DNA from 4 places in the Noviherbaspirillum sp. genome. Region 3 is predicted to be linked to each of the others. Evidence: predicted binding sites of a transcription regulator. Region 3 holds the regulator's gene; each other region holds the start of a gene.
What was found. The regulator sigma-54, encoded in region 3, starts transcription at its own class of promoters, with help from an activator protein. The targets are predictions, from matches to a motif close to TGGCANGNAANCTGCTTT.
Positions count from the first base shown of each region.

Region 1: V7080_RS09140 (PEP-CTERM sorting domain-containing protein) is a predicted target of sigma-54. The motif match lies at 5,012-5,029, and genes of this name have one in related genera.
Region 2: glnA (type I glutamate--ammonia ligase) is a predicted target of sigma-54. The motif match lies at 4,934-4,951, and genes of this name have one in related genera.
Region 4: V7080_RS03975 (PEP-CTERM sorting domain-containing protein) is a predicted target of sigma-54. The motif match lies at 2,291-2,308, and genes of this name have one in related genera.

Region 1 is NZ_DAIUCO010000058.1:13,927-21,362, reverse strand. Features, by position in the region: gene V7080_RS09150 (FimV/HubP family polar landmark protein) at 133-2,640, shown strand; gene V7080_RS09145 (AAA family ATPase) at 2,971-4,830, shown strand; gene V7080_RS09140 (PEP-CTERM sorting domain-containing protein) at 5,066-5,722, shown strand; gene V7080_RS09135 (sensor histidine kinase) at 5,761-6,672, opposite strand; gene plsB (glycerol-3-phosphate 1-O-acyltransferase PlsB) at 6,860-7,436, shown strand, end outside.
Region 2 is NZ_DAIUCO010000016.1:24,970-32,405, reverse strand. Features, by position in the region: gene ntrC (nitrogen regulation protein NR(I)) at 1-1,500, opposite strand, end outside; gene glnL (nitrogen regulation protein NR(II)) at 1,540-2,613, opposite strand; gene V7080_RS03410 (DUF4124 domain-containing protein) at 2,674-3,174, opposite strand; gene glnA (type I glutamate--ammonia ligase) at 3,373-4,788, opposite strand; gene V7080_RS03400 (rhodanese-like domain-containing protein) at 5,180-5,641, shown strand; gene V7080_RS03395 (TAXI family TRAP transporter solute-binding subunit) at 5,650-7,008, opposite strand; gene V7080_RS03390 (hypothetical protein) at 7,134-7,436, opposite strand, start outside.
Region 3 is NZ_DAIUCO010000106.1:5,910-13,345, forward strand. Features, by position in the region: gene V7080_RS13520 (Ig-like domain-containing protein) at 1-162, shown strand, start outside; partial or broken gene aroKB (bifunctional shikimate kinase/3-dehydroquinate synthase AroKB) at 192-1,821, shown strand; gene V7080_RS13530 (deoxyguanosinetriphosphate triphosphohydrolase) at 1,852-3,000, shown strand; gene V7080_RS13535 (enoyl-CoA hydratase/isomerase family protein) at 3,009-4,100, opposite strand; gene hpf (ribosome hibernation-promoting factor, HPF/YfiA family) at 4,246-4,593, opposite strand; gene V7080_RS13545 (RNA polymerase factor sigma-54) at 4,693-6,171, opposite strand; gene lptB (LPS export ABC transporter ATP-binding protein) at 6,188-6,928, opposite strand; gene lptA (lipopolysaccharide transport periplasmic protein LptA) at 6,930-7,436, opposite strand, start outside.
Region 4 is NZ_DAIUCO010000019.1:20,725-28,160, reverse strand. Features, by position in the region: gene V7080_RS03985 (MFS transporter) at 1-1,052, shown strand, start outside; gene V7080_RS03980 (heavy-metal-associated domain-containing protein) at 1,156-1,365, shown strand; gene V7080_RS03975 (PEP-CTERM sorting domain-containing protein) at 1,650-2,249, opposite strand; gene V7080_RS03970 (DUF4145 domain-containing protein) at 2,467-3,129, shown strand; gene V7080_RS03965 (hypothetical protein) at 3,215-3,739, shown strand; gene V7080_RS03960 (protein-disulfide reductase DsbD N-terminal domain-containing protein) at 4,530-5,048, opposite strand; gene V7080_RS03955 (hypothetical protein) at 5,069-6,409, opposite strand; gene V7080_RS03950 (hypothetical protein) at 6,474-6,914, opposite strand; gene V7080_RS03945 (DUF3141 domain-containing protein) at 6,941-7,436, opposite strand, start outside.

The sequences.
Region 1 (7,436 bases), on a different contig from region 3:
CTGTTTAAAAAGGAAATAATGCAGGGAACGTAACATTTGTTGCAGCCGCACCACTCGCAGCGGAATTTTGTCAATGGGAAATGGATTGCGGATTGTTACAATCGGAAACTAAATTCCCAAAACCAATAAATCATGCCCTTTCCGCCGTTGCGCGCAACCAGCCAAATCACCTTATTGCTGTTGGGTGCATTCGCTTCGCCGGGGCAGGCGGCCGGACTTGGTCCGATCCAGGTCAATTCCAGTCTCGGACAACCGCTGCGGGCAACGATCCCGTTGGTGGGAAACGACACGCTGGACCATGGCTCGCATTGCATCAAGGCAAAAGTCGGGTCGCTGGATGGCATGCTCGTTCTGACACCCCAGATTGCCCTCAGCCGCTCGGCTCAATCCGCATCGATCAAGTTATCAACCAGGCAATCCGTCAACGAGCCGGCATTGAACGTGCTGGTCGACATGGGCTGCGACACGCCCGTGCGACGCGAATACCAGATTCTTCTCGATCTGCCGATCGATACACCGGTACTGCAATCGCAGGTGCAGCAAATTGCGCAGGCGAATAACCCTGCTACGGTACCTGCGCCGTCGCGGCGCGCAGACCGGTTAATGTCTGCGCCTCAGCAAGACGCAACACCATCCCAGCGGGCAGCGAAACAGCTGCGCCTGAAGAAGGAGCCGGAGAACATCACCGCGCTGCCAGCCACCGGCATGCGCACGGATGAGCAGCTCGCGCAGCCGCCAGCCAGCAACGCGAAAACGCGGGTGAAGGAGAAATCGGCGCTACAGGCCGCTGACAAGAAGCCGGTGCGCAGCGTACTGCGCATGTCCGCTCCCGACATCGCCCTGCCGGATCCGGGCGAAACCCTGACCCTCAAGCTGAAGTTTGCCGACACGCTCAGCATGGTCATCGAGGAAACCGATCCGCAGAAACAGGCCCGCCTCTATGCCGAGCAGGAACGCCTCGGCGCGCTGCTGCGGAATGAAGACCTCGTCGAGACGACGCGCGAGCAATTGAAAAAGGTACAGGCGGAACTCGGCGCCCTGCGTTCGGAGACGGAACGCTTGCGGCAGCAGAACCGGCTCGGACAGGAGGCGATGGAAACAGCACGCGCCGAGTCCATGATCTGGCTTCAGGTGCTCGGCGGCGCGCTGGCCCTGTTCGCCGGCGCCCTGGGACTGCTGATCTGGCAGATGCGGCGGATGAAGAACGATTCCTCGTCGTGGAAACAGGTGGTCAACGAATTCGACAGCGTGGAAGAAGCCGACACCCTGGACGGCACGACGGAGTTCGGCATTTCCGGATTCAACACCACTGAGCTGGATGCCGATTTCAACACCACCCAGTTCGATCCGAGCGCCTTCGATATCGACGATCCGGATGCAACCGTGCCGGGACGGCCATTGCGCCCCGTCGCTGCATCGGCACCCGCACAATCCCAGCCCCCGCAAGCCGACGTGCGCCGCGAACCGACCATGCCACAGGAGCAGCCAGCGCCGCAATTGCAGGCAGCCCGCAAACCGGTGGAGAAAACAGCGTCGCCCGACGAGCCGGCATATACCACCACCAGCATGACGCCCTATGTGTTCCTGCACCGCGCGGAAAAAGCCAAGCCGGCGCCGGAAGCGGCGCTGAAAGCGGAAGAGATCTCCGATGTGATGGAACTGGCGGAAGCCTGGATGGCCTTGCAGGACCCGGCGAAGGTCAAGGAATTGCTGGAACCGTTCAGCGATGTCGAGCGGCCGGATTCGCCACTGCCCTGGTTATGCCTGCTGGATGTGTACCGCGCGATGGGCGATCGCAGTAAATACGAAGCAATCCTGCAGCGTATTGCAAAGCTGTTCAACGTCAATCTTTCTCCATGGGACGTGGACGCCCACGCCGAACCGCCGAAGACATTGCCGGATTACCCGCATGTCGTGCAAAGGATTCTCGATCTGTGGCCTACCGACGAGTTGCTTCCCTATCTGAAAGGCCTGATCGAAGATGACCGCGATGGCACGCGCAAGGGATTCGACTTGCCGGTTTATCGCGATATCTTGCGCCTGACCACGCTGGCGAGCGATCCGGACCGCCCGAAGCAGCGTGAACAGATCATGGACGACAGCGCGTACGCGATTCTGTTTGCCGCGCCATCCGTGCTGCTGGAACCTGAGTCATGGCAGGAAAGCGGCGATGGTGAAACGACACACCCCGTCGACGCTGCGGCTGCGGCCCCAGCACAGCCCAAAACACTGATTCGCACCCGGCCGAAATTCATCACCCCGTCCTACGAGCGCGCGCTTGCCAGGAAGGACGAGCCGGCACCGGCGAAGCCGGCAGCCATCGCCCAGGATCTTGCCCTGGTGGATATCGAACTGGAGGCGCCGGTGCCTCCTGCCGATGAGAATCGGAAGCTGGCCCGCGCCGTGACTTCGGCGCTTGCCAACAATGCAATCGCATTGGCTGAGCCGATGCAGCTTACCGCCGCATCACCCACCACGGGCGACGACATGTCCCCCATGTCCATCAAACTGCATCTCGCCATTGCCTATCAGGATATCGGCGATACCGAAGGCGCCTGCCTGCTGCTGGAAGAAGTCATCAAGGATGGCACGCCGGAGCAGTCCAACCAGGCGCAAAAGATGCTGGACCGCCTTATCTGAATTGCACCCCCGGCATCGCAGCCAAGGCGACGTTGCAGGCGGTGTGGAATCGACAAGCTGACACACCGTCAACCTTCCTGAGAAGTTCGCTCATCCCCGCCTGTTTCACTTCGGAAGTTGGCGATTTAGCCTCTATCGCAACCCATCAGAAAATCAATCCGGATTCGGATGAACCACGCCTTCAAACATTTGTCGTATCCATGCCCTTCAGCAATCTTGCGTGCTGCACATTCCAACACGGTGCAGCAAAACAAACTCAATAGGATTGGGATGCCCGACTTCTCGAAAATGTTTGAATTTTCCAAAAATATTCATGTACGCGCGCTGCTCATGATCCTCACTGCAGTCGCCATCGCCGCAGCGGTCGGATGGAAACCGTCGGCGCTTAAACAAGCCAACCCCGTGGTGCATTCCCAGGACATTTCCAGGATTACCCGACTGCCGGCGGACAAGGAACGCCTCGAATACCTGCTTCTCGCCGAGCCCTTGTCCCAGTCGCCTCGGTATGTCTTCAAATACAAAGGCGCCGCCGAAATCCATGTGGTCAAAGTGCCAAGCACATCGCACGCCAACCTCGAACGCGAAGTGCTGTTGAAAAATGCGATTCCCTATGCCATCGCGCAGGACGATTATCTGAAAGCCAACAAGGCGGTGCTGCAGGATGACGACAACCGCAATGGATTGCTGCCGGAAGTCGGTGCATTCCTCGCACGCAATGCAATCGGAATTGCATTGCTGGTGCTGATGATCATCGGCATCAGGAAAGGCCTGCCGGGCATGAATTCCGGCGCAGCGCTGATCAAGCCGGCCAACCTCAAGGGAAGCATGGACGACCTGATCGGCATGGAAGACATCAAGCAGGAAGTCGCCCACCTGGAAGAGATGATCCGCAACCGCGACCTGTACCGTTCTCACAATATCGACAAGCCGTTCAACGTCATGCTTACCGGCCCTGCCGGCACCGGCAAGACCAAGCTCGCCGGCTATTTGGCGAAGAAACTCGATGTGCCGCTGATACAGGCGTCCGGTTCGGGACTCGAGTCCGGCTTCGTCGGCGGCGGCTCGAAAGCGCTGCAGGCAATCTACAAAAAGGCGTGCGCGCAAGGCAACTGCATCATCTTCCTCGACGAAGCGCAAAGCCTCTTCATGCCGCGCGGCCGCAGCGACCGCAAGTACGACGACGACACGGCAAACACGCTGCTGAGCCTGCTGGACGGCGTCAAGAGCGAGGAAGGCTCCGGCGTGATCTGGGTCGTCGCCTCCAACTTCGACGACGCCACCAGCCAGATGGACGACGCGATGCTGCGCCGCTTCGCCGTCAAGATCAACTTCCGCCTGCCCAACAAATCCGAGCGTCGCAAGCTGCTGCAGGTCTTCCTGTCGAAAAAGGATTCCGGCTGCGTGGCATGGGCAAACGTGAATCTCGACTATGTCGCCGACATCACCGCCAATCTCAGCCCCGCGCTATTGGAAACCGTGGTCGACCGTGCCAGCATGATCGCCATCCAGGAAGGCCAGCCGATCACCACCGACGTGTTGTTCCGCGCCTTCGAACGCGCATCCATCGGCCTGACCGACCGCGCGACCACGGCAGAGAAGGACAAGCAGCGCGAGCGCGTGGCATTGCATGAACTCGGCCACTTCTTCATGCAGATCGATCCTTACCTGCGCCAGGGAATGACATTGGCGGAAGTGAAGGATAAATCCCACCTGCTGAAGATCAGCACCGAATCGGTCTCCAAGATCGGCGCTCTGGGATACGTGCTGTCGTCCGGCGAAGACGTGTCGCTGCAGACGCTGGAGGAAATGGAACAGGACATCATGCAGCTCTACGGCGGCGTGGCTGCGGAAGAGCTGTTCTACGGCGCGCGCGGCATTTCCGTCGGCAGCCAGAACGACATCCAGAAAGTCACCGCCAAGCTCGACCTGATGGTCAACCGCCTGTCGATGTATTCCCGCTCCAAGCTCGACTATTCGCAGCTCAAAGGAGAAGGTTCACACGAAGAGTCGCTCAGGCAAGTGGAAAGCAAGGCCGACGAGCTGTATACCCGCACGCTGGAAGCGATCAAGGGTTACAAGGACCTGATCAGCATGATCAAGGGAACTTTGCTGGAACGCTATGTGCTGTCGAAGGATGAGGTGTTTGAATTGCTGGAAGGGATGATCGGCGTCGAGCGCAAAGCCGCTTAAGCTTTCAAAAGTCCCGTCTTGAGAAATGCGCGCCACGGCGCGCGTTTTTCGTTTACAGGCAATGACGGCAAAAAGACGTTAAGCGCAAGGGCGACAACAGCTGTCGAAAACCTTTACATAGCACTGCATCGAATTTCAAGAACATTGCATAAGCCATTGAATTTAAAGTGGAATAATTTCCTGGCGCACAAATTGCTGTAGAACAAGACCAATATTTCAACCATAAGGGAATGTGATGAAAAGCAGATGGAAACTGGGTGCCGTCCTGGCGCTGGCATGCGGGTTTGCAAACGCCGGTGTGATCCTGGCTCCCAACCAGGTAATCAACAATACGCTGGGAGAGTATGGAAGCAGCTACCAAACAGTCAACATGCTGAATCAGTCAGGACTGAGCACTGGATATAGTAACGGTGCCACCGATTTCGACACGTACACATCGTCCGGCGTCACCCATTCCGGTGGCGACAGCAACAGCTGGTTGAGCAGCCCTGGAACCTACTCCGGAAGTTTCGTTTTCGATCTGGGCAATATTTTCAGCATCAACAAATTTGTAATGTGGAATGGTACGAGTGGCATCACTGCGAGTCCGGCGTCGTTCACCTTGGAAACCTCGTTGACGAGCGACTTCACCAGTTCGATGTTGGTCGGTGCCTTCTCGGGCCACATGGCAAACTACAACGCAACCATTTATGACATCACCGACAGCGTTTCCCGGTATGTTCGAATGACGATCCCCGGCAACTTCGGCAACAGCTGCTGCATCGGAATAGGCGACGTCGCTTTCGATGTGGCTCCTGCAAGCACCTCCGTCCCCGAGCCGGGCAGCCTGGCATTGCTCGGCGTTGGTCTGGTTGGTGCTGCCTTTGTGCGCCGGAAGAAAAAGACGTCGTAATTTCATTCGCATCGACGCCGGACGAATCGCTCCATCATTCACGACTCGCCTCCGGCGCCATTCCGTATCAAGCCATGCCGCTCAGCTTTATCGTGATTTGCCTGTCGCGCATCGACCCTGGTTTCGATGCGCGGCAACAGCACCGTGAAGCAACTGCCCTCCCCCACCCCCTTGCTGTATGCGGATACTGTACCGGCGTGCAGTTCCACAAGGCTTTTCGCCAAGGTCAGTCCAAGCCTTAGTCCGCCCTGACGATACTCCTGTGTCCTGAACGAATCGAACACGTGCGGCAGGACATCCGGCGCAATACCTATGCCGTTGTCACGGACGCAAATTTCGACCGATTTTCCAGCGGCATGCACCGAAAGAATAATTCTTCCGCCGGGCGGCGTGTACCGGGCGGCATCGCCGAGCAAATTTTCAAACACCTGAACCAGCCGCGCATAGTCGCCACTGACTTCGACATCGTCATCGTCGAGCCGCAGTTCCAGCTGATGATGCCGGTCCGTCATCGCAGAACGCGTCTGCTCGATTGCCGCGCTCAATACCGTCTTGATATCCTGGGGCGCCGGGTCAAGCTGGATCAGGCCGCGCTTCACGCGTGATACGTCGAGCAGATCGTCAAACAGCCTGGTCATATGAACCACCTGCCGGCCGATGAGATCGCTGGTCTCGCGGATGCGAACCGGGTCCTGGCTGGTGTGCTTCAGGAGCTGCGCTGCGGTGCTGATCGGCGCGAGCATATTCCGCAAGTCATGGGCGATCACGGCGATGAGTTCTTCCTTTTGCTGGTCCGCTTGTCGTAACCGTGCTTCCGAATCGCGCAGTGCTGCTTCGGTCCGCTGCCGGGCGCTCGCATTGGCGCCAAGCGGCATCCGCTCCCGCCGAAGCCAGGCGCGCACCACGCCGCCGGCATGGCGGAAAATGGACAGGACGGAAGGCGCTGACATGATTGTCCGATTTCGCTTTCGAAAAATTGCAGCCAGGCTATCGAGGCCGGCTGCCGCTTCGCTTTCGCGCGCATGCGGGTTGAACCCCCGTTTGAGGTAGAGCGCACCGGAAAAGCATAGTTTCAATACGGCGGGACGGCCTGCGAGTTTGCGCTAGAATATTTTTCCCGCAACTTTCCTTTCCGGAATGTTCAATCCCTTCACGTTCGACCGTCCCCTGCTCCGTACCGCCCGCAAGCTGCTCTATGCATGGGTCCGCACCCAGGTGCTGCCGCAGGATCCGGTCTCGCTGGGTCTCGACCCGGCCAAGCCGGTGGTGTATGTGCTGCAGCGCCGCTTTCTTTCCAATCTGCTGGTGCTGTCACGCGAGACGGAACTTGCACGATTGCCGCCAGCGCTTGCACCGTTCGATGCTGGCGGCCTGCGCGAATCGCGCGCCTTCTTTTTCCTGTCGCGTCCCGAACCCTGGTTCAAATCGAAGAAGCCGCCCTATTCCGATTTCCTCATACGTCTCGTGGAAGCCGCGCGCAAGGATCCCGCTTTCGAGGTGCAGCTGGTGCCGGTGTCCATCCTGTGGGGACGGTCGCCCGACAAGGAGCATTCGGTATGGAAGCTGCTGTTCGCCGATACCTGGGGCAAGCATGGTTCATTCAAGCGGCTGTTCACCGTCCTGCTGCATGGCAGGAACACCCTGGTAAGGTTCAACGCGCCGCTGTCGCTGCGTCGGTTCGCCGATGAAGGACTCGACCAGGAACTGACGCTGC
Region 2 (7,436 bases), on a different contig from region 3:
TTTCCGGGTGATCGTGTTGCGACCGATACCGAGGCGGACGGCTGCATCGTTCTTGCGGCCATGGGTGTGCTTGAGCGCCGTCTTGATCAGGGCGGATTCGAACTGGCGTCCGAGTGCGTCCATCACTTCCGGCTGGCCGGCCGACAGCAGCTGTGCCGCCTCCGATTCGAGAAGGCTGATCCAGCTCGGCTTGTGCTCGCCGCTGCCGTTCATGCCCGAAGCCGGAACCGGTGACGCCGGCAGCATGCCGCTTGCCGGCCCTGCCATCGACGGCGATTCCGGCATGGCCGAAAACGATGTCGTCTGCGCAGCGCCCGCCGATGCGGACATCGAGGTCATGCTTTCCTTGCCATGCGTCAGATCCTGCGGCAGGTCCTTCACTTCCACTGTCTGACCGGGCGCCATGACGGTGATCCAGTTGCACAGGTTTTCAAGCTGCCGCACATTGCCCGGCAAATCCAGGCTGGAGAGGAACTGCATCGCCGCATCGGACATGCGCTTGGCTTCCACGCCGAGCTGCTTGGCGCTCTGCGCCAGGAAGTGGCGCGTGAGCAGCGGAATATCTTCGCGCCGTGCGCGCAGGCTCGGCAGCCGCAGCCGGATCACATTCAGCCGGTGGTACAAGTCTTCACGGAACAAGCCTTCCCGTACGCGATGCTCCAGGTTCTGGTGGGTGGCGGCGATGACGCGCACATTCGCTTTCAGCGGTTGATGGCCGCCGACCCGATAGAAATGGCCGTCGGACAGCACCCGCAGCAGGCGGGTCTGAAGATCGAACGGCATGTCGCCGATCTCGTCGAGGAACAGCGTGCCGTTTTCCGCCTGCTCGAAGCGGCCGCGTCGCGTGGCCTGTGCGCCGGTGAATGCGCCGCGCTCATGGCCGAACAGTTCGGATTCCAGCAAATCCTTCGGTATCGCGGCGGTATTCAATGCGATGTAGGGCTGCGTGGCACGCGGACTATGCTTGTGCAGCGCGCGCGCAACCAGTTCCTTGCCGCTGCCGGATTCACCGGTGATGAGAACGGTCACATTCGATTGGGAAAGGCGGCCGATCGCACGGAACACGTCCTGCATCGCAGGCGCCTGCCCCAGTATCTCCGGCGTTTCTGCGGATACTTGCTCGACGTCCGCCTCGCGCAGGCTTTCCTCAAGCGCGCGGCGGATAAGTTCCACCGCCTTGTCGACGTCGAAGGGCTTGGCAAGATATTCGAATGCGCCGCCCTGGAAGGCCGCCACGGCGGAGTCGAGATCGGAAAACGCGGTGATGATGATGACCGGCAGGCCCGGATGTTTCGCCTTTACCGCCTGCAGCAGTTCGAGGCCCGATTCACCGGGCATGCGGATATCGGAGACCAGCACCTGCGGCGTACTATTTTGGAGCGCGTCTATCGCATCGCGTGCATTCGAGAAGCTCTTGGTCGCGAGGTTTTCGCGGGCCAGCGCTTTTTCGAGTACCCAGCGAATCGATTCATCGTCGTCAACAATCCAGATTGGTTTCATGTATGTACTCGTTCGCTCCGATGGTTACCGCCTCGTTGTTCAAGGCAGCGGAATCAATATCCTGAAGTCGGTGCATCCCGGACGGCTCTCGCATTCGATCACACCCATGTGCTGTTGCACGAAGGTTTGCGCAAGCGTCAGCCCGAGTCCGCTTCCGCCGTCGCGCCCCGATACGAGCGGATAGAAAATGCGGTCTTGAATCTCGGCCGGGATGCCCGGTCCGTTATCGATGATATGCAAGTCTAATGCCAGCCTGTAACGCACTTTTGCGAGCGTCACCTGTCTTGCAATACGCGTGCGCAGCGTGAGCATTGCGTCGCCATGCTCGATGCGTTCGGACAGCGCCTGCGCGGCATTGTGCGCAATGTTGAGCACTGCCTGGATCAGCTGTTCCTTGTCGCCCCGGAATTCCGGCACCGACAAATCGTAATCGCGCTTGATCGTCAGACCATTGGGGAATTCGGCAACCATCAGGCTGCGCACCCGTTCGCATACCTCGTGAATGTTGACGTCGCCGACGATATGCGGCCGACGGTGCGGCGCAAGCAGGCGATCCACCAGGGTTTGCAGGCGATCCGCTTCCTTGATGATGACTTGTGTGTATTCGCGCAGCTCCTTCAGATGACGCTCCGGCAGCTCCAGTTCCAGCAACTGCGCCGCCCCGCGTATGCCGCCGAGCGGATTCTTGATTTCATGCGCGAGATTACGGATCAGTTCCTTGTTTGCCTGGCTCTGGTCGAGAAGGCGTTCTTCGCGATCCAGCTTGAGCTGCTGCACGTTTTCGCGCAGCTCGATGAGTACCGGCGTTTCCCTGCTGTCGAGTGCCGTGACCACGACATGCACCTGCAGGGGCTCGCGGCCGGCACGTTCGAGCGTGAGGTCAAGACGCTTGTCGGCGAATTCATGGCGCACCGCTTCATTGAACACTTCCGCCAGGTTCTCGCCGTTCAGGAACAACTCATCGAGCTTGCGCCTGACAAGCGCTTTAAAAGATGTTTCGAGCAGATGTTCGGCGGCGGCGTTGGCATAGGTGACGCGGCTGGCTGCATCGAGAATGATGACGGCCGATGAAAGCAGGTCGAGGCCGTCGAGCGAAGGGAGAGTTGTTTTCACGGGTTCGGAAAAAGTAAAGGCCGCATGACGCGGCCTTGTTTAAGCAAGCGTTGTACCACTTTACTTGATGTTGGCCAGCTCCCGTTTCAGCGCCTCGATATTTTTTTCGGTACGTCCGATATCGTCTTTCATCATGCCGACGCGCTCCTGGTATTTTGCGTAGTTGCGTTCGTCGCCACGACGCTCTGGCTCGCCGTTGTTGAATTCCTTTTTCAGGTTTGCAAGCTTCTGTTCCTCTGTCCGCACTTCATCCATCAGGATCTGCTTGCGGTCGCTGTCGCGCGCCTTTTGGGTATCGGAGTCCACTTTCGGAAAATCGGAAGGCGTCGACGCCGATGTGGTCTTGACGGCAGCGGTCTGCACGACGGCCTTCTTGGACGGGGGCGGCGCCGGGACCATTGTCAGGCTGGGAAGGTCGATCCTCTTGCAGCCTTTGGTTTCGCCAGTATTCTTGTACTCCTTCTTTCCGGTGCCGTCGACGCACAGGAACACATCCGTTTGGGCGTGCGCGCTGCCCATTGCCGCCGCGAGCGCAAACATCGCAAAGAGTTGTGATTTCATAATCTTTCTTCAAGGAAACTGGTTTGACGCCTATCAGTTTAGGACAACTGGCCGGGCAATACAAACAATGAACACAGGAATGTCTTCCAAGGCAACAGTTTTTTGAGGCCTTATGCCGACAGGCTATGTCTTTCCAACGAAAAAGCGGGAAGGCTCTTCGCCTTCCCGCTTCTAAATCACGCCAGATCCGTTTTTGGATTACAGCGAGTAATACATATCGAATTCAATAGGATGCGTTGTCATGCGGAAGCGTTGCACTTCCTGCATCTTCAGTTCGATATAGGCGTCGATCATGGTGTCGCTGAACACACCGCCGCGTGTCAGGAATTCGCGATCCTTGTCGAGGTACTCCAGCGCCTGGTCGAGCGACGAGCAAACGGTCGGGATCTTCGCATCTTCTTCCGGCGGCAGGTGGTACAGGTCTTTCGACGCTGCTTCGCCTGGATGGATCTTGTTCTGGACACCGTCCAGGCCGGCCATCAGCAGCGCTGCGAAACCGAGGTACGGATTCATCAGCGGATCCGGGAAGCGTGCTTCGACACGGCGGCCCTTCGGATTGGCAACGTGCGGAATACGGATCGATGCGGAGCGGTTACGTGCCGAATAAGCCAGTTTGACCGGCGCTTCGAAGCCCGGAACCAGACGCTTGTACGAGTTGGTGCCCGGGTTGGTGATCGCATTCAGCGCGCGCGCGTGCTTGATGATGCCGCCGATGTAGAACAGCGCGAATTCGGACAGGCCGGCGTAGCCGTCGCCTGCGAACAGGTTCTGGCCGTCTTTCCAGACCGACTGGTGCACGTGCATGCCGGAACCGTTGTCGCCGACGATTGGCTTCGGCATGAAAGTCGCGGTTTTGCCGTAGGTGTGCGCGACATTCCAGATCACGTACTTCATGTTCTGCGTCCAGTCGGCGCGCTCGACCAGGGTCGAGAACTTGGTGCCCAGCTCATTCTGGCCGGCGCCCGCGACTTCGTGGTGATGCACTTCGACCGGGATACCCATGGCTTCGAGGATCAGGGACATTTCCGAACGCATGTCCTGGAAGCTGTCGACCGGAGGAACCGGGAAGTAGCCGCCCTTGACCGTCGGACGGTGGCCGGTGTTGCCGCCTTCCAGCTTTTCGCCGGTGGTCCAGGACGCTTCTTCGGAATCGATCTTCACGAAGCAGCCGGACATGTCGATCTTCCAGCGCACGCTGTCGAAGATGAAGAATTCAGGTTCCGGGCCGAAGTAGGCGGTGTCGCCCAGGCCGGAGGACTTCAGGTAGGCTTCAGCGCGCTTGGCGATGGAGCGCGGGTCGCGGTCATAGCCCTTGCCGTCGGAAGGTTCGATGACGTCGCACTGCATGAACATCGTGGTCTCTTCCATGAAGGGATCGATGTTGGCCGTGCTCGGGTCAGGCATCAGCAGCATGTCGGATGCTTCGATACCCTTCCAGCCGGCGATCGACGAGCCGTCGAAAGCATGGCCGGAATCGAACTTGTCCATGCCGAACTGAGAAACAGGAACGGTTACGTGCTGCTCCTTGCCCCGGGTGTCAGCAAAGCGAAAATCAACGAATTTGACTTCGTTTTCTTTCGCCATCTTCAAGACCTCTGCGGCCGTCTTTGCCATGCGAATCTCCTAAAAATTTGCAAAGTGATGTAGTACGTTGATGTGATGCCTGATATTGCGAATCGGTTGTGAGCGCGCCGGGCACGTAGTATGTTGTACAGTTCGCGGCACCGGCGAGGTTGCGGTCAGAACTCAGCGGCAGATGATAGCAGATTCCATGCCATTGCCTTGCGTTTGGACAAATCGGGTGCACCGCCATAATGCAGCCAAGATAGCGACAATAGTGTGCAATTAAAATCTTTTGAGCAATTTCGGCATTCGCTCGAATCTCACCATTTAGGTGCAAATAACAAGTTATGCACTTACTTAGTGCGCCCACTCCTTGCAAACCTATTTTTTGCACCATTTGTGTGCAATCTGGTTTTTAGAACATTTCCTGATTACATTCACGATGACACCTTCCGACATTCTTGCTGTTGCCCGCCAACGCGGACAAGCCGGCCAAACCCCATATGCAGGCGCTGTTACACCCAAGGAAGCTTATCTGCTACTACAGCAGCAGCCTGACGTGATGATCGTCGATGTCCGTACGGACGCCGAGCGTGACTGGGTCGGTCGCGTGGCGGTGCCGGAAACCCAGCATGTCGCGGTCCAGTGGAACCTGTACCCGGGGGGCAAACCTAATCCTGACTTCCTGCCGCAACTGGCGCAGGCGGCGACCAAAGACCAGGTGTTGTTGTTCCTGTGCCGTTCCGGTGTCCGTTCCCGCCATGCCGCGAAGCTCGCCACCGAACATGGCTACGCCCACTGCTTCGACATCCTGGAGGGATTCGAGGGCGACAAGGATAGTGAAGGTCACCGGAAAACCGTCGGCGGATGGTGCAAGGCCGGATTACCGTGGACGGGCGCCTGAAAACCGGATCAGGCCGCTTCCGATTTCATCAGCCACAGGATCCGCTTGCGAACAAAGTTGATATGGCTGCGCAGCCCATACAGTTCTTCGGCGAACGATAGCGGGATCGAGATACGGTTCACGCGCTCTTCGATGTCGTTCAGCCGCGCAAGCTGTTCCGGATAGACCTGTGACTTCTTCCCGGCAGGCACGTCCTCAATGGACTGCTCGACCGCCCGCAGCTGGCCGTACCACCGGTACACCCTTGAACGCACCTTCCAGACGTAAAGCGGAGGCACGATGCGCGACAGCGGCAGGATCAGCGCGCCGAAGGCCACGACCAGCACCCACATGCGGTCGAAGAAATTGGCAAGCCAGAATGGCAGGTAACGCTGCAGGAACGGCGGACCGTCCTTGTAGAATTTCTGCGCAACCGGCGATACCGGTATCTCGGTGTAATCGGCGTTCGGAAATTCGTTCTTGCGACTGAACCAGCTCCCGCCGCCATGGATTCGCGACGCAGACTGCACGAAGAGATCGATCAGCGACGGATGCAGATCTTCCCGGGCCACCAGCGTCGCCGTCGGCGCGATCAGCCGATAGTCGCGTGGCGGCATGTCGCGGCCGAGATCGACGATCCCGCGCGGCAGCACGACGTGCGAAAGAAACGGAAAGCGGCGGGTGTAGGCTTCCGCCTGTGCAAAGTCGAACAACCGGATTCCTGGCGTCTGCAACAGCATCTGGATCAGCACCGCATCGGGCGCAGAGCTGAATACCAGGGCGTCGATCCGTCCTTCCAGGAGTTCGACCGTCGCCGGGGTGTTCTCAAGCGCACCAAGCGTCAGGTCTTTCGGCTCGAGGCCATTCACCGCCAGCAGGTTTTTGAACAAACCCGGCACGCCGGTGCCTTCCGGCCCCACATTGATTTTCAAGCCTTTGAATTGCTTCAGTTCCGCCAGGTCTTTTTTCCCGCGATAAAACAGCCAGATCGGTTCGGTGAACAGGCTGCCCAGCGACACCAGGCCGGTGCGTTCGGCCTCCGCATGCTCGGTCGAACCGCTCTGCACGAACGCAATGTCAATGTTGGAGTCCGGGTCTTTCAGGCGCTGCAGGTTTTCATGGGAACCCAACGATGGCTGCAGTGATACCGTAATGCCGAACTTTGACAATGCGTCAGCATATCGCTTGCCGAATGCCTCATAGGCGCCGTTCTCCTGCCCGGTTGACATGGTCACGCGCGAAGGAGGAGACGGATCGACCAGCCAATAGGCAAGCAGGCATAACGCAACAATCGCGAACGCCGTTGGGGCAGCCGCCACGATAAAGTCCGGCAGGGAAAATCGGGTGAACTTGAGGATCTTGGGCATGCGTGGCCTGAGGTTTTTCATGGGCCACACCATGCCAAGAAACAAGACACTATGCAAGGGGCTTGCGCCGACCCCTTCGCTGCATGCATCGTTCGCGTTGCAAGATCGTCAGTATCAAGACAAGTGCATCTGGATGCAGGCAGGGCTCAGCGTATGCCGAAGCGGTTGGGCGAAGCTTGCGTCACCACGTAATGCGGCGCTCGACGGCGTCGCGTCAATGTCCGCTCATCGTCGGAAAGGAAATTTTCGGCAACCGCAAACCACTCTTCGACCGAAAGTACACGTTGCGCAAGCGGGAACAGCTCGCTTTCCTCCCTGGCCAGCCTTATGCTCATTTTGTGGCAATACTGTTCAAGGGAGCTGTGTGTTTCCATCAGTTGTTCGCGATCGGCGACCCGGCGTCCGACCGCATCGCCGGCGGAGCGCAACAGCATTGATGCGGAACTGCT
Region 3 (7,436 bases):
CAAACGTTCTTTCCCGATAAAGTGCTCTCGACAAATGCAGTCGGAGGTACTTTCCATTCGGTCGTAATCAAAGCCAATGATCAGTGTGAACACGGCAACTTCTTAATCAAGGTGACAACACCAAAAGGCAATGGCAGTGCTTTTTCATTCCGATCGCAGTGACACGTAGCAATATATTTTTAGTGGGTCTCATGGGGGCCGGCAAGACAACCGTCGGCCGCGCCCTCGCAAAAAAGCTCAACAAGCGATTTGTAGACTCAGATCATGAAATCGAGGCGCGTACCGGCGCCTCGATTCCTTTGATCTTTGAAATTGAAGGCGAGGCCAGCTTTCGTCAGCGCGAGGCGGAAGTCATTCGCGACCTAACAGCAGAAGAGAACATCGTCCTTGCCACAGGCGGCGGTGCCATTCTCAAACAGGAAAATCGAGAATTCCTCAAAACCCGCGGCACCGTGATTTACCTGCGTGCCAGCGTCAATAGCATCTTGCATCGCACTGCGCACGACAAGAACCGACCGCTGCTGCAAACCGCCGATCCACGTCAGAAGATCGAGCAGTTGGCGCGCGAGCGGGAAGAGTTCTATCGCGAAGTTGCCCACATAATCGTGGAAACCGGGCGCCCTAACGTACAATTACTGGTTCAAGGCATCCTGGACCAGCTCGAAAGCGCTTCGGGCAACGATGGGCGGGACGATAAGACAGACCCCATTTCCTAGTATTCCCATGACGATGCAACAAACCGACCCGATAACGCTGCAAGTGGACCTGGGGGATCGCAGCTATCCGATCAGCATAGGACAATCACTGCTATCGCGCGGGGATTTGATCGCGCAGCACGTGCCGGGTGCGCGGGTCGCCGTCGTGACCAACACCACCGTTGCACCCCTCTACCTGGACCAATTGCACACCACACTTTCCGCGGCTGGAAAATCGGTCACCAGTATTGTCCTGCCCGATGGCGAGGAAGAGAAAAACTGGTCCAGCCTGATGAAGGTATTTGACGTACTTCTGGCGGAGAAATGCGACCGCAAAACCACGCTGGTGGCGTTGGGCGGCGGCGTGATCGGCGACCTGACCGGTTTCGCAGCGGCGACCTACATGCGCGGCGTTCCTTTCATACAGATACCGACGACCCTGCTGGCGCAGGTCGACTCTTCCGTCGGCGGCAAAACAGGGATCAATCATCCGCTCGGCAAGAACATGATCGGTGCGTTTTACCAGCCGCAGGCCGTGATCGCCGATACCGGAACACTGAAAACCTTGCCCGCACGCGAGCTATCGGCCGGGCTGGCCGAAGTGATCAAGCACGGGGCCATCATTGATGCTCCATTCTTTGATTGGATCGAATCGAATATCGACAAGCTGATGGCTAAAGATTCTGCCGCACTGGCCCATGCAATACGCCGCTCCTGTGAGATCAAGGCCGATGTCGTACGCCAGGATGAGCGCGAGGGCGGTCTCCGCGCAATTCTGAATTTCGGCCATACCTTCGGTCATGCCATCGAGTCCGGGCTTGGTTATGGCGAGTGGCTGCACGGGGAAGCGGTGGGGTGCGGAATGGTGATGGCAGCCGATTTGTCCCATCGCATGGGCTTCATTGATGCTGCGGCAAAAGCACGCGTCACATCTCTGGTAAAGGCCGCCAATCTGCCAGTCGTCGCGCCTGATCTCGGCGCCGATCGGTGGCTGGAGTTGATGCAGGTCGACAAAAAGAATGAGGGCGGCAAGATGAAGTTCATTTTGATCAAGCCGCTTGGAACGCCGGTGATCATGACGGTACCCGAGAGCGTGTTGCTTGAAACGCTCAAGGCATGCGTGTGATGAGAACCTCAATCGGCATGGCCGCATAAAATGAATCTCGAGGCGCATCTCGCACCGTATGCTGCCTTCTCCTCGGCGTCTCCCGGACGTCGCTTTCCCGAATCGACGCCGTCATCGCGCACCGAGTTCCAACGGGACCGGGACCGCATCATTCATTCCACGGCTTTTCGGCGCCTGGAATACAAGACCCAGGTATTCGTCAATCATGAAGGGGATTTGTTCCGTACCCGCCTGACGCATAGCATCGAGGTTGCCCAGATCGCTCGGTCGATCGCAAGGAATCTGCGGTTGAATGAAGATCTCGTCGAGGCGATCTCACTGGCTCACGATCTCGGGCACACGCCTTTCGGCCATGCCGGGCAGGATGCATTGAATGCCTGCATGAAGGACTACGGCGGTTTTGAACACAATCTGCAAAGTCTGCGCGTGGTCGATGAATTGGAAGAGCGGTACGGCGCCTTCGACGGTTTGAACCTGACGTTCGAAACGCGCGAAGGCATCCTGAAGCATTGCTCGCTGAAGAATGCAAAAAAGCTGGGCGATGTCGGTCGGCGCTTTATCGACAAGAAGCAGCCGACGCTGGAAGCGCAGCTGGCGAATCTGGCGGATGAAATTGCCTACAACAATCATGATATCGACGACGGTTTGCGGTCCGGCTTACTGACAACGACCCAGCTCGACGACATCGATTTTTATGCACGGCACCGCAAGGAAGTGGAAGCATCGTTTCCGGGTATCTCCGGGCGTCGCGCGATACATGAAACCATACGCCGCATGATCAATGCTCTGGTGATCGATCTTATCGATACATCACGCGCGCGGATTCAGGATGCCGAGGTGAAAACTGTTGATGACGTCCGCAACAGCACTGCACTGATTGCGTTTTCCGATGACATGAACACGGAAGCGGCGCTACTGAAGCGGTTCCTGCGTGACAATCTGTATCTCCATTACCAGGTCAACCGGATGACCAGCAAGGCGCGCCGCATCGTTCGGGAGCTTTTTGAAGCGTTCATGCAGGAGCCGCGTTTGCTGCCGCCGGACTATCAGGTCATGCAAGGCAACGAGCAGGAACGGTTGCAGTGGCAGGCGCGCAAGGTCGCGGATTACATCGCCGGCATGACCGATCGCTACGCCATGCGCGAACATCGCCGCCTGTTCCAGGTGGATGAAATTTAACCGCCGATTTATTCGAGCGCCCGCAGCGGATGCGCCCACTCCGGCCAGGCTGATTGGAAATAGCGATCGACGCTTTCGCGGGTAACCTCGTGAAGATGCCGCGGCTGCCATTGCGGCGCATTGTCCTTGTCGATCACCAGTGCGCGAATTCCTTCCGTCACTTCTCCCTGTTCAAAGCTTCGCCGCACCATTGTCCTTTCCATCCGCAGGCAATCCGCCAGGCTCATGCCGGCACCGCGGCGTAACTGCTCGAGCGTAACGCACATCATCAGCGGCGACCGTTTATGCATCGTCGCCACTGTTCGCTGGGCAAATGCATCATCATCTGCTGCCAGCGAGGCCATGATGGCGCGCACGTCATCGTGCTGAAAGTGGCGGTCGATCGCAGCACGGTTCCTGGCGAGTACGCTTTGGTCAGGCAGTGCATGCGATGCATACGGTTCGGCAAATCGTGCGACGCTCTCCCGGACATCGCTCACAGCGGATGTCTCCAACAACTGCAAAAGCGCCCCAATCTGGTCCGCAGGGATGAATACATCGGCCAGATCTGCATGGATCGCGTCGGCTGCGCCGATTGTTTCTCCCGTTATGCCGAGATAAACACCGAGCCTGCCGGGAGTCCGCGAAAGGAAGAAGCTGCCGCCTACGTCCGGGAACAGGCCAATGTTCACTTCCGGCATGGCCATCTTCGTCCGTTCGGTGACGATACGCATCCGGTTGGCAGGGCCGGCTTGTGCGATCCCCATCCCGCCACCCATGACAATCCCGTCCATCAGCGCTATATACGGCTTGGGATAGTGATGAGTCAAATGATTCAATGCATATTCTTCGGTAAAAAAATCCTCGATCAGCATGCTGCCGGATTGCGGCGTCGCCTTGCCGGCATCAAAGAAAAAGCGGATGTCCCCACCTGCGCAGAACGCCTTCTCACTCGTGCTGCGCACGACCACCGCGGCGATGGCCGGGTCGTCGCGCCACGACAGCAATACCTGCGTGAAGGCGCGAACCATATCAAGGGACAGGGAATTGAGCGCCCTCGGCCGGTCAAGCGTGATAAAGCCGATGTTGTTCCGGACAGCGGAAATAATGTGAGCAGTCATGATGAGGGTGTTTTATGTAATTGCAGCTATTTTATCGGCACCGTCCCGATGCTGCAGTCGTCCTGCGGACATTTGCAAAGTGCGGCCGCAACAGGAAAAGGGCGCAACCCGTGCGCCCTTTTCCTGTTGCCGATTGCCGCCTGAATCAGGCCGCCGGCAAGTCTTCCGTCATGCGCTTGATCGCCTCATGCTGGTGGTCCTGCATCTTGCCCTTGTACTTCAATACCTGCCTATCCAGCTTGTCGATCAACGAATCGATTGCTGCATACAGATCTTCTGCAAAGCTTTCGACATGGATTACATTGCCTCTCACGCGCAGATTGACTTCAGCTCTTTGCCTTTTATCTTTTTCAGAGGGTTTTTCGACTCCCAGAATCACCGCAACATCGATGACATGATCGAAATGGCGGAGTACCCGATCCAGTTTGCTTGTTACGTACTGGCGAATGGCTGGAGTCAATTCGAGATGTTGTCCACTGATCATGAGATTCATACAGCACTCCTATGGATAGTGTCGCTGGCGGTTCGCAACGTGTCCGCGTAGAGGACTACGCCGGAACACAGCAACGGATGGCAACTACAAAGGAACAACCTAGAGAGATTTTCGCAGATTGACAGGGGGGATTTTCAACGCTTCACGGTACTTGGCGACGGTTCTCCGCGCAACGACCATACCTTGTTCCCCTAACATATCCGCGATCTTGCTATCTGAGAATGGATTCTTGGGGTCTTCAGCTCCTATCAATTGTTTGATGAGCGCTCGTATCGCTGTCGACGAGGCTTCACCCCCTGCTTCCGTCGCGACATGGCTGCCGAAAAAGTATTTGAGCTCGAACATGCCATGGGGGGTCAACATGTACTTCTGTGTTGTCACACGAGAAATGGTGCTCTCGTGTAAACCCAGTGTATCAGCAATTTCACGCAAGACAAGGGGCCGCATCGCTACCGCGCCGTGCGAAAAGAAGTTGCGCTGCCGGTCCACGATCGCTTGTGCGACGCGCAAGATCGTGTCGAAGCGTTGACGCATATTCTTGATCAGCCATTTGGCCTCCTGGAGCTGCGAAGTAAGTGACCCCTCACCTTTACTTTGCTTCAGGATATTGGCATACAGGGCATTGACCCGAAGACGCGGCATGACATCATGATTCAACATGACCTGCCAGCCGTTCTTGGTCTTTTTGACAATGACATCCGGGACCACGAAGTCCGACGTATCGGAGGCGAACGCCGCACCGGGGTGCGGATTGCATTGCTTGATGATCGTCTGTGCCTCACGCAGATCTTCGTCGTCGCAATCCAGGATTTTCTTGAGCTTGTTGAAGTCGCGCTGGGCGAACAGCGTCAGATGTTCTTCGACGATCGTCAAAGCCCGGCGGCGCGTCACCAGCGGCACCTTCGGAAAGCGCCGGATCTGGATTGCCAGGCATTCCGATGGCGTGCGTGCGCCGACGCCCGCCGGATCGAAACTTTGCAGCATCTTCAGCGCCACCGACAATTCTTCAATCTCGATCCCGAGTTCTTCCGGCAGTCGCGCATGAATTTCTTCCAGCGGTTCTTCCAGGTAGCCGTTGTCGTTGAGCGCGTCAATCATCAACTCAAGCAGCGCGCGATCCCGCATTTCCCTTACCGATACCCGCATCTGTTCGAGCAGATGTTCGCGCAAGGTGGTTTCGTGCGCTTCCAGCTGGGGCCGCGCATCATCGTCCTCCGGCGCTTTCGAGGTGCGCGCCACATCGTCGAAGCTCCATTCCGCTTCGCCTGCAGCAGGCGTGTCCGCTCCATCGCCGCCTTCGAAGGGCCGGTCGGTGTCCTCACCGGCAGCCGATCCGGCATCGTTGGGTACGGGTGTATCCGGTTGGGTGCCCTGGGGGCTGATTGCACCGTCGGCCAGCAGGCGGATGGAATGATCCAGCGGATCATCGACGCGCTCGAGCATCGGGTTGTCCGACAAAATCTGCTCCAGCTCCTGATGCAGTTCAAGCGTCGACAATTGCAGCAGCCGGATCGATTGCTGCAGCTGGGGCGTCAGCGCCAGATGTTGGGAAATACGGAGTTGAAGGGTTTGTTTCATAGCAGCCGTGCTTCCATTACATGCGGAAGTGTTCTCCCAAATAAACGCGGCGTACCGATTCATCCGCGATGATGTCGTCCGGGCGGCCGCTGGCAAGCACAGCGCCCTGGTTGATGATGTAGGCACGATCACAGATGCCCAGTGTCTCCCGGACGTTGTGGTCCGTGATCAGCACGCCGATTCCGCGTTCCTTCAGGAAGCGCACGATCCGCTGGATCTCGATGACCGCGATCGGGTCGACGCCTGCGAAGGGCTCATCAAGCAGCACGAATCGCGGGTTCGTCGCCAGCGCACGCGCAATCTCGACGCGGCGGCGCTCGCCGCCCGACAGCGACAGCGCCTGGTTTTCCCGCAGCTTTTCGATCTGCAACTCGGCCAGCAATGTATTCAGTCGCTTCTCGATCGCCTGCCGCGACAACGGCTTGCCATTGTCCCGCTGCAGCTCCAGCACGGCGCGAATATTGTCTTCCACCGTCAGCTTGCGGAAGACCGATGCCTCCTGCGGCAGGTAGGACAGGCCCAGCACAGCGCGCCGATGAATCGGCAGGCGCGATATCGCGACGCCATTCAGATCGATCTCACCGGCATCGGAAGGAACGAGGCCGACGATCATGTAGAACGACGTCGTCTTGCCTGCGCCGTTGGGGCCGAGCAGTCCGACCACTTCGCCGCTTTCCACCTGCAGTGATACGTCACGCACCACTTGCCGGGTTCCGTAACTTTTCTGCAATCCGCGAACGACCAGGGTGCTTGCCATGTCACTGACCCTTGGATTCGGTGCGCGGCTGAATCACCGCCCTGATACGCCCGCTACCGTTCTTGGCGTTGCCTGCCGGTGCATTGTTGACGGTAAAAAACTCTGCCCGGCTATCGTAGGAAATGAATTCACCTTCGACTTCATCCGTCGGCTTGTTGCCTTCCAGGCGGCGAATTTTTGCGTTTGAAAACAACTTGACCACTTCTGCCTTGCCATCGTATTCGATGCGTTCGGCTTGACCTTCAACCCACAGATTCGGGCCGCCGTCACGTTTCTGGCGGAACGTCGCTACGCCGCCGGCGGGCGCAAGCAATGTTGCATATTGATAGCCTGCCGGGTCTTGCGTGACGACCAGTTTGCCTGCCTTCATGATCATGGTGCCCCTGGTCAGGACGACGTTGCCGCTGAAGGTATTGATCTGCTTGACGTCGTCATACGCCATTCGATCCGCTTCAACCTTGGTCGGCTGTTCCGAGTCGGCTTTCTCGGCATGGGCAGGAGGATTTAC
Region 4 (7,436 bases), on a different contig from region 3:
CCGCCATGGGCGTGTACGGGGCCATGTCGGCGCTGGGCATTACCGTCGGCGTGCTTCTGGGTGGTGTCCTGACCGGCATGCTGAGCTGGCGTTGGGTCTTCTTCATCAATATCCCGATCGGCCTCGGTGTGCTTGCGGGAACCCGCAGCCTGGTCGAGGGGCAGCGAAACACGGGGCGGCTCAATACATTGAGTGCCATCGCCGGCACCGCTGCATTGGTCGCCCTGACTTATGGGGTGACGCGCGGTGGCGAACATGCGTGGACCGATCCGATAACGATCGGCGCATTCGCCGCCGCCGGCGTCCTGCTGATCCTGTTCCTGTTCATGCAAGCGCGCAGCGCAGATTCGATGCTGCCCCTCTGGCTGCTGCGTGAGCGCAATCGTGCCGGGTCGTACCTCACAATGTTGTTCACGGGCGCTGGCCTGATGGGCACTTTCTACCTGTTGGCCCTGTATCTGCAACAAGTTCTCCAGTTCAGCCCGACGAGGACCGGGGTAGCGGCGCTGCCGTTCAGCGCCGGCATCATCCTTGGTGCGGGAATCAGCACCAAGCTGGTTGAACACTTTGCGCCGCGCTTCGTGGCCGGTCCCGGCCTTGTGCTTGGTGCAATCGGGATGTTCTGGCTGTCGACACTGACCGTCGGCGCTTCCTACCTTACGCACGTCATGCCCGCAGTATTTCTCACCTCGTTCGGCCTTGGCATGAGCGCCGTAACGATGACATTGACCGCCGTTCATGGGGTCGATGAAGAGTGGGCGGGCGTAGCCTCGGCGATTGTGAATATGTCTCAGCAGATTGGTGCCGCACTGGGGTTGGCTATCCTGACTACGATCTCGGTGACTGCGACAAATGAACAGTTGCCGCAGGCAGCCACTGTGATGCAGCAAGGTAAAGATCCCGCAATGCTGGCTAAAGCCGGTGAAGCGCTCACTTATGGCTATACCAGCGCGTTTGCGGTCGGTGCTCTCATTTTGCTGGCGGCCGCCCTTATTGCCATGCTCGCGGTTAATACGACGCAAAAGCAAAGTGCTGCCGCAGCAGTCTTGTAAGCCAATAGCCTTCGACGCCTTCAACCCCGGACGCCGGCAATCTTGGCCTTCCCATTATGGGAAGGTCTAAAGTGAAGTTGTCATCATTAACAGGAGCAAGCAAATGTATGAAATTCAAGTAGAGAAAATGACCTGCGGCGGTTGCGCTGGTCGAGTCAAGAAAACGGCATTGGCTCTCGATGGGAGCGCAACGGTTAACGTCGACCTGAAGGGCAAGCTTATTCGTCTTGCCTCGACTTCAGGGGCAGCGCAGGTAGCGCGAGCCATCTCAAGCGCTGGATACCCAGCCACGGTTATTGGCAGCGGAGTTTAAAAGACCTGCAGTGAAAAGGAGAAGAGCATGGACATCGAACAAGCAGCGGACGCCAACCTGTAATAATCACGACCGCCTGCTTTGGGTTGTAGCCACAAATTCATTTTCTAACTATAGCGCTTTGGAACGGGGCAAAAGCAAGCCCCGCTGTCCTTATCGGCAACGGGGCTTGATGATCGCTAGCGCGTTATCAAAATAGACAACAAAATCAAGACGGCATCTAGATTTTAAATACGATAGCTAAACGTCTGGCACTAGGCGGGCTTGACGGCATCGTACAGCGCTTACGCGCCGTGGCGTTTTGCCGACCTGCGACGCGATGCCGCGAAGCCGAGAAGGCCTAACGCAAGCAACGAAACAGTCGCAGGTTCCGGAACCTGATTGGCGACAAAATTGCTGCCATTGACACCGAGAGTCCAGGCCATGTCGCGCCCTGAGATCTCGGCAATGCCGGCAAGGTACTGCCCAGTGTAAGGCGCGATAAAGTTGATCAGCGAGTCGAGGTTGCCAAGGCCATCATCATTGAAGAAAGCGAACTGGAGATTCGAGCCAACCGCATCGCCGACAAATATCCCATCACGTTCGATATCAAACAGTACCGACAACCCAGCATCGCGGTTTGGGCCATTAAGAAATACCGACAGCGCATCTCCTGCATTAGCGGTAAAGACAACGAAATCATGCGGTTCAAAAGGCTGACTCTGGCCCCCTGCCAGAAAACCATTTACAGAGCCATTCCCAAACAATGTTCCATTGATATGGCTAACAGGTGGGTCATGCGCATCGATGCCATAGAAATGGTTCGCATAAGCGGCAGTAGAGGTCATTAATACCGCAGCAGAAGCAGCGATGCCCACAACAATATTTTTCAAAATCTTTTTCATTTCTATTCTCTGGCCTTTGCGTCAAAAAACATACTTTCAACTATGCAATATTGGTGCCAGTAGATTAAATTCTTAAAAATCAATTATTTAAGGTAAACACTCCTGTCCAGTGTAAATATTTTCGACGCATTTCATATTCGATTGATTAACATGGCAATCAAGATGGCCGGCTGCCTCGCCGGATATTTATGATGTTTTTGACATAACAGGAGACACGGTGACCGTTGACGCCAAAATTGTGACCCGCCTGAACGAGCTAATTATGCTGGGTAAAAAGGTTCTGGTAACGCGTACTGCGCCTTCGCCGGGCCACATGACCGGTGACTTTATCGATGTTCAGCTTGCCAATCAGTGGCTGACAAGTCGCCTTAGCCTCCTGTCAAGGGTGTTTGGCGAAGGCAGCGTGCACTATCAACGGATCAATGATCAGTTTCCGTCCTACCCGAAGTGGGCCAATGTCGAGCAAGCCTTTGGTGTCTTACTTGCCGCAAAGGACGACTACGAATCAGAGAGCCTTTTTTCGGTCAAGAAGCTCGTAGAAGCAGAGCTCTTTGATGAATTCTTGGCGCAAGCTGAACATTTATTGGAAACAGGCTATTTTCAGCCTGCAGCCGTCGTAGCGGGCAGTGTTCTTGAAGATGGTTTGCGTAAGCTTTGCCAAGCGAACGCCATACCGCTGCCTGACAATCCAAAGCTCGACTGGATGAACTCCGAGCTCGCGAAAAATGGCGTGTACACAAAACTTGTGCAAAAGAGGATTACGTCGATAGCCGATCTGCGAAACAGTGCCGCGCACGGTAAGTGGGACGAATTTGAGAAGTCGGACGTACAGGCAATGGTGCGTGACATCCGTGACTTCATGGCCAAGCACTACGCTTGACCCTTCCACCGAAGCGACCACCAATACGTTGTGAAGTCAGATGCCGGTAGTCGCCTGAGGTTAAACCGTCATTTGAAACATTGCCATGAAACTAGTCGATTACATCCAATTTAGGCAAGGGCTTCCGTTCTACGACATGGTGACGAGTTTCATGGTGTCTCTTGCAGCTTGTCCGGCAATATTCAACAAGCAAAATCCTATGGGCCTCACGGAAGAACACTACATTGTTGTGGCTGGAGGCATCCTCGAAAGCCGCCATTTTCGGCCATATGATGTCTATCAACTTGCTCAGAATGGCCAGATATCAAGCGAAACATATCTCAAGGCGTGCTGTGGCATGCTCGCAAATACAGCGTATGAATCCGTGAAGAATAAAAATGATCATTCGCCAGAATTTGAGTTCTTCCGACACGTAAGAAATGCCGCGTCCCATCAAAATAAATTTCATTTTGCAATAAGAGAGCCGCTTCGACCAGCGACATGGCATAGCGCAGCAATTGACCACAGCAAAAAAGGAACTTTGAATCCTCTCCATGGAACAGAATGTTTTGGTGGGCTAGTTGGCATGTCTGATCTTATCGATCTGCTTGCGGACATAGAAAAAAATTAGTTTAACGCCTCGCCAGATCCTGGCGATTGACGAAGCAACCTCCTTCGCTGTCTCCTACCTTAGTCGCCATCCAGCACGGCTCAGTAGAACGGTGAGCATTGACAGACATTAAAATGCTTTGATGTCTTTTCGTTAGGTCGCGTCAGACAATGACTGATGAATAGCCGATACCAGCGGCTTGCTACAGCATGCTGGGTTAGAAGTGAGAAATCCAGCCAGGCGATGTCATGCAACCGCAATTACTTGTTGATGGCGAGGTTAAATTAAGGTCTATTTTCAGCACAACGATTCTCAGCGACGGAAGTAGTCCAAGGAATAACGCAGTTCGAAAGCCGGCAAAATGGATGAGATGATATACATGGAGACAAATCCAAAGCCTCGCCTCATGTTACGGACGCGCCGTTGCAACAAGAGTATGTGTCCTGACCCGGCGGCAACCAGGCCGGCTTGACCGGAACGCCCGTCAGCTTCGCACTGTAAGAGTGACATACGCAATCAACCCTGCAAGCATAAGCCAGCAGAGCCATTCGGCCGCGACTGACCATTTCGGCCGTCGCACAATCGCCTGACGTTCAAGCGTGCCCTTGGCGTACATCGCCCACCCATGAGCAGCGACGCCAACCATGAGCGCCGGAATAGCAAAGGGCTGAAGCCAATGCGCAAATAACAAGGAAATTCCCGCTCCCAAGATTCCTGCGCCAACTCCGCCCAGCAAGTCCAGGCGCTTTATTCGGTTTGGATCTCCGCCCATTGCACGTGCACTCCTGATATAAAAAGGAACAGCTGTTAACTATGGCAAAGTGAGGGTCAACTCTTTATCTATCGGTGAATAACAAACGCCAGTCTTTTCGTTGCACCCTTGGTAGTTTGCCGCTAACGTGACGCTCTTCGCGTTTGGAGCCCGTTCCAAGGCGATTTCAGCCTGGACAGGCTTGTCGTACGTTTCCATTTTGCCGAAAGTAGGGTCGATCATTATTTTGCCGGCAGGGAGCTTGACTGATTTGATCCCGACGCCACGTGCGTTTTTCAGCGCAAAACGAATTCTTTCCTTGTAAAGGTAATATCCACTTGCTGGTATCAAGTCAACGACCAACGTCGTGGGACCAGACACGACCACCTTCAGTTTGAATGCCTGATCGGGCTCCAGAAGCTCTTCCTCTTTCGACCCCGAAAAGATCTCGCTGAGCCGCTTTTGTATGCCAGGCCCTGTCGATTGCTGGGCCATGACGGACGGATGAGTCACGAATGCAGCCATCGAAAGCAGGATGCATTTGGATATATGTTTGTTTAACATGGTGCGTTGTAACATCGTGGTTTGATTTCACATGGTCAAGTACAACTCTTGTCGCAACAAGACGTCGCTTCACTTGCCGCTTTTAATATGCCGTTAATCTCGCTCGACAGCCGTACATCGGGTAGCGTGTAGACAGGAGAAAATCCGCCGCCAGGCGTGCGGAAGTTCGTTGTCTGGCCTTGATACAGGCGCGCTGCCGTCCACTGGATTTTGCCTCCATAGGCATAGCAGCGCAGGTCAAATTTAAGCGTTTCGGGACCATCAGGCGTACCCGCCAGCCGTTCTCCGGGCGGCATGATGGCTTGTGCAATGTATTGCCCAGCAAGGATGTCTTGCCAGACGCGTTTGGTGACCTTGTCGCCCCGGTAGGCAGCGCGGCTCCCATAGCCAGTTTTCGGCTTGAAAAAGAGATTGCGACGCTCGCTCCAGATGCGGTCGGCATGAACTGCGTCTACAATTTCCGTATGCAAAATATGTTTGGCAAGAACATCTCGCACCTCTTGCGATGTGCCAAACTTGGTCAAAAGCTCATCATCCCCGAGGAGTGCCATATTGCCCTTGTCTGCATACAGCGCATGTGCTTGAGGGTGGGGTGTCAGTACGACGGCGTTTTCGAGATAGGCTTCCCGCAGCGCCGAACTGCCGGGCGTTTCCAGATAGAAGTCGGTAAGACGGTTGTACACAAGATCGATGGGCGTGTCCCCGTGCATCAGAACGCCTGCAAAGAGCTCCAGCTCCGAAGGATCAGCAATAATGACATGCAAGCCATTACGCTCGAATAAATTCTTGAACAACAGAAACTCCGGATACAGATACTGCTCCTGCGGTGCAGTATCTACGATGGCGATCGTTTTCAGCGGGCGTGAGTGGCCTGAAAGACGCCACTCTGCCAAAAACATTTGCACAATGTGCTGTTCGAATGCCTCGGCTTCGGCAGCTGCCAAAGCCATCCGGTGGTCGTCCAGGCAGCAGGCATGATGAGCGCGCGCCATGACAGCGTTGAGCATGGCACCACCCGCATTCGTATTGATCTCAATGACTCCAATGCTGCTGTCCCCAAGATGAAAGTCATAACCAAAGAAAACGCCACGAGCCCCTCCAGGGTTATGCCGCGCAATCGCCGGTGCGTTAGCCAGAACGTATTCACGGTACTTTGGCAGCGCACTCAAAGCCTCGACTGCGGCAACGACCTCCGCCATTTCCCCTGCCTGACTATCCGATATAAACACAGGTCGTGCCGAGAACAGGTATGGGCAGCGCTCTTCAACCAACGTAACGAGTTCCTTTGAACCCAGCTCTTCTACCAGCGCGTTTTTGAGTGCTGCGGCGTCCAGGCTTACGCAAAAACAGTGGCTGTTGAGTCGTTCACTGATCAATTCGAATTCCTTTCGGTTAGTCGGCGAGCATCATGCGGCAATGAAGACGGCATACTTTTCCGTTCTAGTCCATCGCGAGGCCCTTGTCTCGAATTGCCTGCCCCTCAATAACGTACAGCACCAATGCAATTATCCAAGGCAAAGTAAACGCAAGGAGCAGCCACTTGAAGTCTGAGTCGATCATGAAATTGACAGCCGACATCAATCCGATGGAGGTCAAACCAGAGAGGGTCACGGCAAGTACGGCGTTGGGTGCCCGTGCTTTGAAATTCGTAGTCGCCACATAAGCCGTCAAGACGCCGCAGGCAAGCATGTAGCCGCCCATCACCCAGAATACTCGGGTGAGCCATGTTTTCAGGCCGGGAAGGCTCATTTGAATCTGTGCGAGAGACGCCCCCATGAATCGAGGGTCTTCAGGCAATAAAGGGGGGCGCAAGAAAATGAAATACACGCCAAGTCCCATCAATATAATGCCGCCTAGGATCAGCACGGTGGAAGAGTGCACCCTGTTTCGATTCGGTCGTATGACTATCATGCTGATTGCCTTCGCGAGTCCTGTTCAGACAGTTGAATCGGCTGTTTGCCGAACAGTTGCGAGAAAATCAATTCAGACGCCGTATCACGATTTTCCTGGTAGCTGCGTAACGCCGAAGCGATCGATTCACTTGCGACGCGTTCCGCCTTCAAGAATGAATTTTCCTCGGCAGCTTTCTTGCGCAACTGCTTGACCGCTGCTGCCAGTAACATCGCCGGTATCACCCATGGGTTGAGCATGTCGGAATACATATATCGGCTGACACGCATTGGATGTGCCCATTTCAGTGCTTCTGCGCTCAATGGGTTTGCCATGGCCCGTATCCATGGACTGACGAACGCCTTATAAAGCAGTTCATTTTGCTCAGAAAGACTTTGCGCATTTTCAAACGCTTTTTGCGGATAGTCGAAGCGAATTTGCTCAACTTCCCGCTCTTCGAATCGCACGACGTACTGCGGCTTGTGGCAGTCAGGGTCACCGGTCGGATTGACA